3 linked regions of the Glaciimonas sp. CA11.2 genome follow. The main gene of each other region encodes a partner of the protein of the gene in region 2 in a complex. Links are inferred from orthologs where the notes say so. Each region holds a gene or a part of one and is shown on either strand. Other genes may lie near its edges.

Region 1 (2,930 bases), 930 kb from region 2 along the record:
GGAAGACGCCAAGGTTGAGCTGATGAAGCGTGACCGTATTATGCGCAAACTGATTCCGCAATTTGGCGATTTGCACCTGACTGGTCGTAGTGAGCCATTCACGACATTGGCGCGCTCTGTGATCGGACAACAAATCTCGATCAAATCAGCGGAAGCGGTTTGGCAGAAATTTCTGTTAATCTGCCCCAAATGTTCGCCTTCCCAAGTGCTAAAAGCGGGCCACGAACAATTAGCTGCATGCGGTTTATCCAAGCGTAAAGCGGAATATATCCTTGATTTAGCTGAACATTTCAAGGCAAAACGAGTCCATGCGGATAAGTGGGTCAGTATGCCCGATGAGGATGTTATCGCTGAATTAATCCAGATTCGTGGCATTGGCCGCTGGACAGCGGAGATGTTTTTGATATTTAATCTGCTTCGGCCGAATATTTTGCCGTTGGATGATGTCGGTTTATTAAAAGGCATCAGCGTTAATTACTTCTCAGGTGAACCGGTGTCACGTAGCGATGCGCGTGAGGTGTCGGCTAACTGGGAGCCATGGCGTACCGTTGCCACATGGTATTTATGGCGCAGTCTTGAGCCAATACCGGTTGCATACTGAAAAGTAGCAAACGAAAACGTAGTGAAAGAAATGTAGCAAACGGTGGAAGTTGTTCGGTAATGGTTAAAATTACATTATTTTAGGCATTTTCTGATAAGCGTTTCAGCAACAGTTTGCGCAAATACATAGTAGTTACAGATTTGGCGCAGCCTCATGCCTTCGTGGCGATGCGCAAAAACAAAGGAATACCATGAGTAAGACCACATTTCTTGGCTTCGAACAGTCGATTGCCGAGCTGGATGGCAAAATAGAAGAGCTGCGCTTTGTACAGGATGATTCGGCAGTCGATATTTCGGAAGAGATTGATCGTTTATCGAAAAAAAGCCAGCAACTGACCAAAGATATCTACGCCAAGCTAACACCGTGGCAGGTTTCACAGATCGCACGTCATCCACAACGTCCTTATACGATGGATTATGTGAATGAAATGTTTACTGATTTCCATGAATTGCATGGGGATCGCACCTATGCTGACGATCAGTCTATCGTCGGCGGTCTGGCGCGCTTTAACGGTCAGGCTTGTATGGTGATTGGTCATCAAAAAGGTCGCGATACCAAAGAGCGTGCTTTGCGTAACTTTGGTATGCCAAAGCCGGAAGGCTATCGCAAAGCGCTGCGGTTGATGAAAGTCGCAGAAAAATTTGGTCTGCCGATCTTTACCTTTGTTGATACGCCGGGTGCGTTCCCCGGTATTGATGCTGAAGAACGCGGTCAGTCCGAAGCGATTGGACATAATCTTTACTGCATGGCTGAACTCAAAGTGCCATTGATTGCCACGATCATCGGCGAAGGCGGCTCCGGCGGCGCGCTGGCGATCGCTGTGGGCGATGCGGTATTGATGTTGCAATATTCGACTTATGCGGTGATCTCACCAGAAGGCTGCGCTTCGATTTTGTGGAAGAGCGCCGAGCGGGCAGCGGATGCGGCAGATGCCTTGGGCTTGACCGCACATCGTTTAAAAGCAATGGGTTTGATTGACAAGATCGTCAATGAACCGCTTGGTGGTGCACACCGCGATCCCAAGCAAATGGCTGGATTGTTAAAGCGCGCATTGGCAGATACATTGCGTCAGTTCCAAGGTGTTAAAACCAAGGATTTGTTGGCGGCTCGCCACGAGAAATTGATGAGCTACGGCAAATTCAAGGAAATTTCGGCGACAGAATAGTGGCAAATCCGCACACGGTCACCATCACCGAACAGTTTGAGGGCGCGCTGAAAGATATTATTCAGCGCGCTTTTTCTATTTCTTCCAACGGCCGCGAATCACCCGTCGAGACGCTGGCCGATGTTCAGTTCCCATCAGCTATAGCAATCGCTTATAGCGGCGGTCTTGACTCGTCAGTGTTACTCGCATTAGCGGCACAATATGCCGCAGAACATCAGATAAAACTACGCGCTTTTCATGTTCATCACGGTATTAGCCCGCAGGCTGATCAATGGCTGGCGCATTGCGCTGCTGAGTGCCAGCGTCTGGATGTGATCTTTGATGCACGCCATATTGCCTTGCGCAATGCCGATAAAACTGGCGTGGAAGAGGCCGCGCGTAACAGTCGTTATGCTGCTTTGGGCGATATGTGCCGTCAGCATCAAGTGCCACTATTGTTAGCCGCGCATCATATTGACGATCAGGCAGAAACCGTATTACTGCAATTGCTGCGCGGGTCTGGCGTGGCGGGGTTATCTGGCATGGATACAGTGAACGCTGCACCCGCACTGTTGGGCGATGCAACGTTGCTGATGGCGCGGCCATTGCTGGCGGTATCGCGGGCGCAACTTGAAAGTTACGCTACTAACCACAGCATACCCTTTGTCGAAGATGAATCTAATCATGATTCACGCTATGCCAGAAATGCGCTACGTCATCAATTGATGCCGGTACTTAGTCAGTATTTTGTCGGCTTTCAAGGACGCCTGACGCGCACGGCAGGTCACATGCAGTCCAGCCAAAAATTATTAATCGAACTCGCCGCGCAGGATATGGCAGCGTGTGCGGGTAATAACTGTCTCGAGTTGGACAAGGTCCGCAAATTGAGTGCGGCACGGATCGACAACTTGCTACGGTATTGGTTTGGTTTACATGATTTGCGGATGCCTTCGAGCGCTTGGCTGAGCGAGATGCGAGACCAATTGCTGTCAGCAAAAGCCGATGCCCAACTTTGTGTGACCCATCCGGAATGTCATATTCGGCGTCATCGTGATCGGGTTTTTTTGACGCCTCGTGATGATCTGGATCGTGAAGAGATTGATCCCATTCCCTTCCGCTGGACTGGCGAAGCCGCGCTCGCTTTCCCCATCTATGGCGGAAGCTTGCATTTTGAAACGTCGGAGC
Region 2 (3,052 bases):
CACGTCTAATACCACGAGTGGTTGTCCTGGCATCACTTGAAAACGCGCCGGCAACTCCACAGTCACAAGTCCGGTTCGCACCTCTTGGGCACTAACTGGTAATTGGTAACGTAAAGCCTCCAATGCTGCTAATGCTGCGGATGCATTCAACAATTGATTGGCACCGCGAAGGCTTGGATAGCCTAGAGAGTTGCGACGCTGGGTGCGTCCACCATAGTTCCACTGCTGCTTATCCCCAGTGTAGTTAAAATCACGACCCAGTAACCAAAGATCAGCGCCGATTGCAATGGCATGGTCAATAAGTGATTGAGGCGGCACTGGATCACTACAAATAGCGGTTTTTCCAGCCCGGAAAATACCCGCCTTCTCAAAACCTATTTTTTCCCGGGTATCACCAAGGTAATCAGTGTGATCGATATCAATGCTGGTCACAATGGCGATATCTGCATCAATCACATTGACAGCATCCAGACGCCCGCCCAGACCAACTTCCAATATCACCACCTCTAGATCGGCAGAGGCAAGCAAATGCATAATGGCAAGGGTCGTAAATTCAAAATACGTTAGCGAAACATCTCCACGTTGCGCTTCAACAGCTTCAAAACTGGCAATCAGCACATCGTCAGAGGCTGACTCGCCGTTTAACTGCGCGCGTTCATTGAATTTCAAGAAATGTGGCTTGATGTACAGCCCTACTTTGTAGCCAGCGCGTAATAGCATTGACTCCAACATCGCACATGTTGAGCCTTTTCCGTTGGTTCCAGCGACCATGATGACAGGACAAGAAAACCTGAGGTTGAGTCGTTCTTTTACGAGCTTGACACGATCCAAGCCCATATCAATGGTTTTAAAGTGGCGCGACTCGAGCAGTTCAAGCCAATCGTCTAACGTGGTGGGATGGCTTGCTGCGAGTGGAGAAGTTAACGATGTAGGCATAAATTAGTCATTTAACAAAACAATAGCCCGAACAGAAAGCGATTCGGGCTATCAGATTTTGAGTAATATCAATCAGGCAATTTCTGTAACCAAATGTCGATCATCAGCTCAGATCAAAAAAAACACATCAAGCGAGCGTTTCGGCTGGTTGATTCTGCAATAAGGCTAGCAAACGCGCGATCTCTTCGCGCATCTTGCGTCGATCGACGATCATATCGACTGCGCCTTTAGTGACTAGAAACTCAGACCGCTGAAATCCTTCAGGCAGTTTTTCGCGCACAGTATTTTCGATCACGCGTGGACCAGCAAAACCAATTAACGCTTTCGGCTCCGCGATCACAACATCACCCATAAATGCAAATGACGCAGATACCCCACCCATGGTCGGATCAGTTAAGACGCTTATATACGGTAATTTCTTTTCCGACAATTTAGTTAGCATTGCTGTCGTTTTTGCCATTTGCAATAACGACAACAAACCCTCTTGCATACGCGCTCCACCGGTCGCTGTAATGCAGATAAACGGTACTTTTTGCTCAAGCGCAGCTTGTGCACCGCGAACAAACCGCTCACCGACAACAGAGCCCATTGAGCCACCCATAAACTCAAACTCAAAACAGGCGACCACAACAGGCAACGTCATAATAGCGCCACCCAACACGATAAGTGCGTCGGTTTCACCGGTAGCTTCCATCGCCGCTTTGAGGCGATCCGGATATTTTTTACTATCTTTAAATTTAAGCGTATCAATAGGCAATGTTTCCTGGCCAATTTCATAGCGTCCACCAGCATCCAGAAGCGCATCCAGACGGTCACGCGCGCGAATACGCAAATGATGGCTGCACTTTGGGCAGACATGAATGTTGGATTCCAGGTCAGTCCGGTATAACACCGCTTCACAGGAAGGGCATTTAACCCACAGTCCTTCCGGGATCGATTTGCGGGTTGCCGAGTCACTGCGCTGGATACGGGGCGGGAGTAGTTTTTCAAGCCAACTCATAGAGCGACCTCCTTCATATTTTTTACTTGCCGAATTGTACCTTCAACCAAAAAACAGCGATAGTAAATCGCTGTTTCTACACAAACTTAGTGATTGAAGATTAAATGCCAATTTAGCAAATTTTTGTTAACGCCATTAACCAGGCCTGCGCGAGTACGACGGAAATTATTCGTCCAAAGCTTTCCGAATACCGCTGATAAATGTTTGCACCGCTGCAACAGCATGCTCACGCGGGGTATTTTCAAGTTCCTGAATAATGCGACTTCCGATGACAACTGCATCCGCTACTTGCGCCACTGCTTTAGCGGTAGCTGCATCGCGAATACCAAAACCGACACCAATAGGCAACTTAACGTGCTTGCGAATTGCTTCGATGCGCTTCGTGACTTCAGCGATATCGATATTAGCCGAACCCGTCACGCCCTTAAGCGATACGCAATACGCGAAACCACCGCCAACTTCGGCAACCTGCTTGATCCGCTCTTCAGTAGAAGTCGGCGCGAGCAGGAAGATAGGATCCATGCCATTGAGGCGCATCTTATGCGCAAACTCTTCACACTCCTCGGGTGGATAATCGACAACGATGGTGCCATCAATGCCCGCTTCTTTTGCAGCACTAATAAAAACATCCACGCCCATCCGTTCGAGGGGATTAGCGTATCCCATCAACACGACTGGCGTATGGGTATTGGTCTGCCGAAAAACCCGTACATACCCTAACACGTCATGCAGGCTGACATTGAATTTAAGCGCGCGTTCGCATGCCCGCTGGATAACAGGGCCTTCGGCCATTGGATCAGAAAATGGGACACCCAACTCAAGAATGTCGGCACCGCCAGCGACCAGAGCGTGCATCAATGGTACGGTCAACTCTGGATCTGGATCACCAGCGGTGATAAACGGGATCAGACCCTTTTTGTTATTTGCGGCCAGTGCGGCCAACGTAGTCTGGATTCGTGACATGGTTGTCTTAGAAAAATTTTCGTGAGCTATTGATTAAATTAAGCAGAACAAGCTCGGCCTAACAAGTTGTTTGAGATAAATCGCTTAAAATCTATCCATCGAAATACATTCAGTCTGCGTTCGGCAAATCATGATCATGTAGATCAGAGCGTA
Region 3 (3,063 bases), 3.7 Mb from region 2 along the record:
AACCCAGCCATCCTGCTCGCGCCAGACCGTCAGCTCTATCCACGGTGCATAAGCCGCAATGACGTCCTGTGCTTGCTCTGCTAAAACGCCTGACAACGTGAGGCTGCCGCCAAGTGCAATGCGCGCGCACAACATCGCAGACATCAGCTGTAACGGACCTGACAAAATGTTTGCCACGACGATGTCGAATGTCTCTTGTCCTGCGCGTTTCACGAAATCATCTGGCAAATAATAATTAATATCACAGTGATTACGGGCGCTATTGTCGCTCGCGGACACGATCGCCTGGGGATCAATGTCCACCCCAATGACGCTCGCTGCGCCGAGTTTTTTAGCTACCATCGCCAAAATACCTGAGCCGCATCCGTAATCGAGTACAGACTCCACCTTTTGTTCGCCAAGATGGGTTTCTAGCCACTCCATGCACAAACGTGTGGTCGGATGGCTGCCGGTGCCGAATGCGAGGCCGGGATCCAGTTCCAGGATCAGTCCATTTGCGTCAGGCGCATCGTGCCAGCTTGGCACGACCCAAATATTTTTACCGATATGAATGGGAGCAAACTGTGACTGCGTTAACCGTACCCAGTCTTGCTCGCCAACCGAGCGCAACGTGTATTCCGGTGCTGATTGCAAGCCGCACGCTAATGCGGCGGCGGTGACAATGGCGTCATGATCAACGTCGACGTCACTCAACGCGACAACACGGCTCCGCTCCCATGCTGCTTCTTCCGGTTCCATGCCCGGTTCGCCGAACAAAGGTTGTTCGGCTGCCGTGCCTTCGTCCGCGTCTTCCACTGAGACCGATAATGCGCCAGCTTCCATCAATGCGTCTGACAACGCTTCAGCGTGACTGCGCGCTACTTCTATAACAATTTCGGTCCAGCTCATGTGCAGCCTTACTTCTTTTCAGGTTTAGGTAAATCCGGTCTTTCGGCCAGTTTATGTTCCAGATAGTGGATGTTGGTACCGCCTTCAATAAAGCGCGCATCGATCATTAACTCACGATGCAGTGGAATATTGGTGCTAATACCTTCGACTACCATCTCGGAGAGCGCAATTTGCATGCGCTTGATCGCTTGTTCGCGGGTAGTGCCGTATGAGATCACCTTGCCGATCATTGAATCATAGTGTGGCGGTACGTAATAGCCAGCGTATGCATGCGAGTCAACCCGAATTCCAGGGCCGCCCGGGACATGCCACGTGAGGATTTTACCCGGCGATGGCGTGAACTTGAACGCATCTTCGGCGTTGATGCGACATTCTATCGAATGACCGGTCAGATGAATATCGCGTTGGCGATACCGCAATTTTTCGCCTGCAGCGATATGAATTTGCTCTTGAACGATGTCAACACCGGTAATCATTTCGGTGATCGGATGTTCAACCTGGACGCGTGTATTCATTTCGATGAAATAGAACTCACCGTTTTCATACAAAAATTCAAACGTCCCAGCGCCGCGATAATCCATCTTGCGACAGGCTTCGGCACAACGATCGCCAATTTTTTCAACGACTTTGCGCGGGATGCCCGGTGCTGGTGCTTCTTCAATCACTTTTTGGTGGCGGCGTTGCATGGAGCAGTCGCGCTCACCGAGCCAAATGGCATTCTTATACTGATCGGCCAAAATCTGAATTTCCACGTGACGCGGATTTTCCAGATATTTTTCCATATAGACTTCTGGATTGCCGAAAGCTGCGCCAGCTTCAGTTTTTGTCATCGTGACGGCATTAGCCAATGCTGCTTCCGTATGGACAACACGCATACCGCGTCCGCCACCACCGCCTGATGCTTTAATAATGACCGGATAACCGACTTTACGAGCAATCTTAATTACTTCTTTCGGATCGTCTGGCAGTGCGCCTTCTGAACCTGGAACGCATGGCACGCCAGCACGGATCATTGCTTGTTTGGCGGAGACTTTATCGCCCATCAAGCGGATATTTGCTGGCCGCGGTCCAATAAAGACAAAACCGGATTGTTCAACACGTTCAGCAAAATCGGCATTTTCGGATAGGAAACCGTAGCCGGGATGAATTGCTTCAGCATCAGTTACTTCTGCCGCGCTAATAATCGCTGGCATATTTAGATAACTAAGACTTGAGGGTGCGGGGCCGATACAAACTGATTCATCTGCCAACTTCACATATTTGGCGTCGCGGTCAGCTTCTGAGTGGACCACCACGGTTTTGATGCCCATTTCGCGGCATGCGCGCTGGATTCGCAAAGCAATTTCGCCGCGATTGGCGATGAGAATTTTTTCAAACATAGTAAATGGTATTCCGTGGCTAGTATTTAAGCGTTAATTCGAACGATATCAAGCGTTCGGGCGGCAGATGCGTGAAAGGCGTACGACGACACTTCTGAGAAGAGCCGCTGTCTACATAAATACGCCGGTATCATGCTCAATGCCGTCCGCAAGTTTATTCGGTTCTCCCGAATAAACTCTCCGTTGGCGCGAACTTAACCGATGATAAACAAAGGTTGACCGAATTCTACCGGTTGGCCATTTTCCACCAGAATTTTTTTCACCACACCAGAAACGTCGGCTTCGATTTCATTCAGCAGCTTCATCGCTTCAATGATGCACAACGTTTCGCCTTCCTTGATTTCCGAGCCGACCTCTACAAATACTCCCGCGCCTGGAGCTGACGAACGATAAAACGTGCCGACCATAGGTGATTTGACGATGTGACCTTCTGGGACCGCAGGGACTTCTACCGCTGGCGCGCTGACTGGTGCCGCCATTTGCGCCTGGTACGGTTGTTGAGCAACTTGCGGTTGCATCATCACGACCTGATTGTGCGATGACTTAACAATACGTACTTTGCTTTCACCCTCGGTGACTTCCAGCTCTTCGATATCCGATTCAGCGACTAGGTCGATTAACGTTTTAAGTTTTCTCAAATCCATAATGCAATCCTTCAGTGTATGTTTTAAGAATAAAAAGTGTTAACGAATGAATTACTGCCATTCTTGTTTTTTAGTAGGCAGAACCATCCGTTTGGTACGAATTAATGTTTGTAAGCCTAAAGTTGATCGATTGCGAACGAAATCGCGATGCG

The links.
Region 1: the proteins of accD (region 2) and RGU75_RS15815 are in contact, whole or in part, in a solved structure (PDB 8UXZ), measured with the Escherichia coli proteins. The link is inferred for Glaciimonas sp. CA11.2 from one-to-one orthologs.
Region 3: the proteins of accD (region 2) and accC are in contact, whole or in part, in a solved structure (PDB 8UXZ), measured with the Escherichia coli proteins. The link is inferred for Glaciimonas sp. CA11.2 from one-to-one orthologs.

The regions. Positions count from the first base shown.
Region 1 is NZ_JAVIWL010000001.1:3,652,028-3,654,957, forward strand. The notes cover bases 9-2,778. They hold RGU75_RS15815 (acetyl-CoA carboxylase carboxyltransferase subunit alpha), read left to right. Parts: upstream 9-791; coding sequence 792-1,766; downstream 1,767-2,778. Other genes in these bases: RGU75_RS15810 (DNA-3-methyladenine glycosylase), read left to right, coding at 9-601; tilS (tRNA lysidine(34) synthetase TilS), read left to right, coding at 1,766-2,778. Outside these bases: more of RGU75_RS15810, read left to right, coding at 1-8; more of tilS, read left to right, coding at 2,779-2,930. UniProt on the Escherichia coli protein: Component of the acetyl coenzyme A carboxylase (ACC) complex. First, biotin carboxylase catalyzes the carboxylation of biotin on its carrier protein (BCCP) and then the CO(2) group is transferred by the carboxyltransferase to acetyl-CoA to form malonyl-CoA.
Region 2 is NZ_JAVIWL010000001.1:4,582,641-4,585,692, forward strand. Bases 1-2,892 are described here. They hold accD (acetyl-CoA carboxylase, carboxyltransferase subunit beta), read right to left. Parts: upstream 1,937-2,892; coding sequence 1,064-1,936; downstream 1-1,063. Other genes in these bases: folC (bifunctional tetrahydrofolate synthase/dihydrofolate synthase), read right to left, coding at 1-936; trpA (tryptophan synthase subunit alpha), read right to left, coding at 2,102-2,892. Outside these bases: more of trpA, read right to left, coding at 2,893-2,899.
Region 3 is NZ_JAVIWL010000001.1:930,323-933,385, reverse strand. What follows is about bases 83-2,985. They hold accC (acetyl-CoA carboxylase biotin carboxylase subunit), read right to left. Parts: upstream 2,268-2,985; coding sequence 897-2,267; downstream 83-896. Other genes in these bases: accB (acetyl-CoA carboxylase biotin carboxyl carrier protein), read right to left, coding at 2,462-2,911; prmA (50S ribosomal protein L11 methyltransferase), read right to left, coding at 83-888. Also shown: more of prmA, read right to left, coding at 1-82; aroQ (type II 3-dehydroquinate dehydratase), read right to left, coding at 3,028-3,063. UniProt on the Escherichia coli protein: This protein is a component of the acetyl coenzyme A carboxylase complex; first, biotin carboxylase catalyzes the carboxylation of the carrier protein and then the transcarboxylase transfers the carboxyl group to form malonyl-CoA.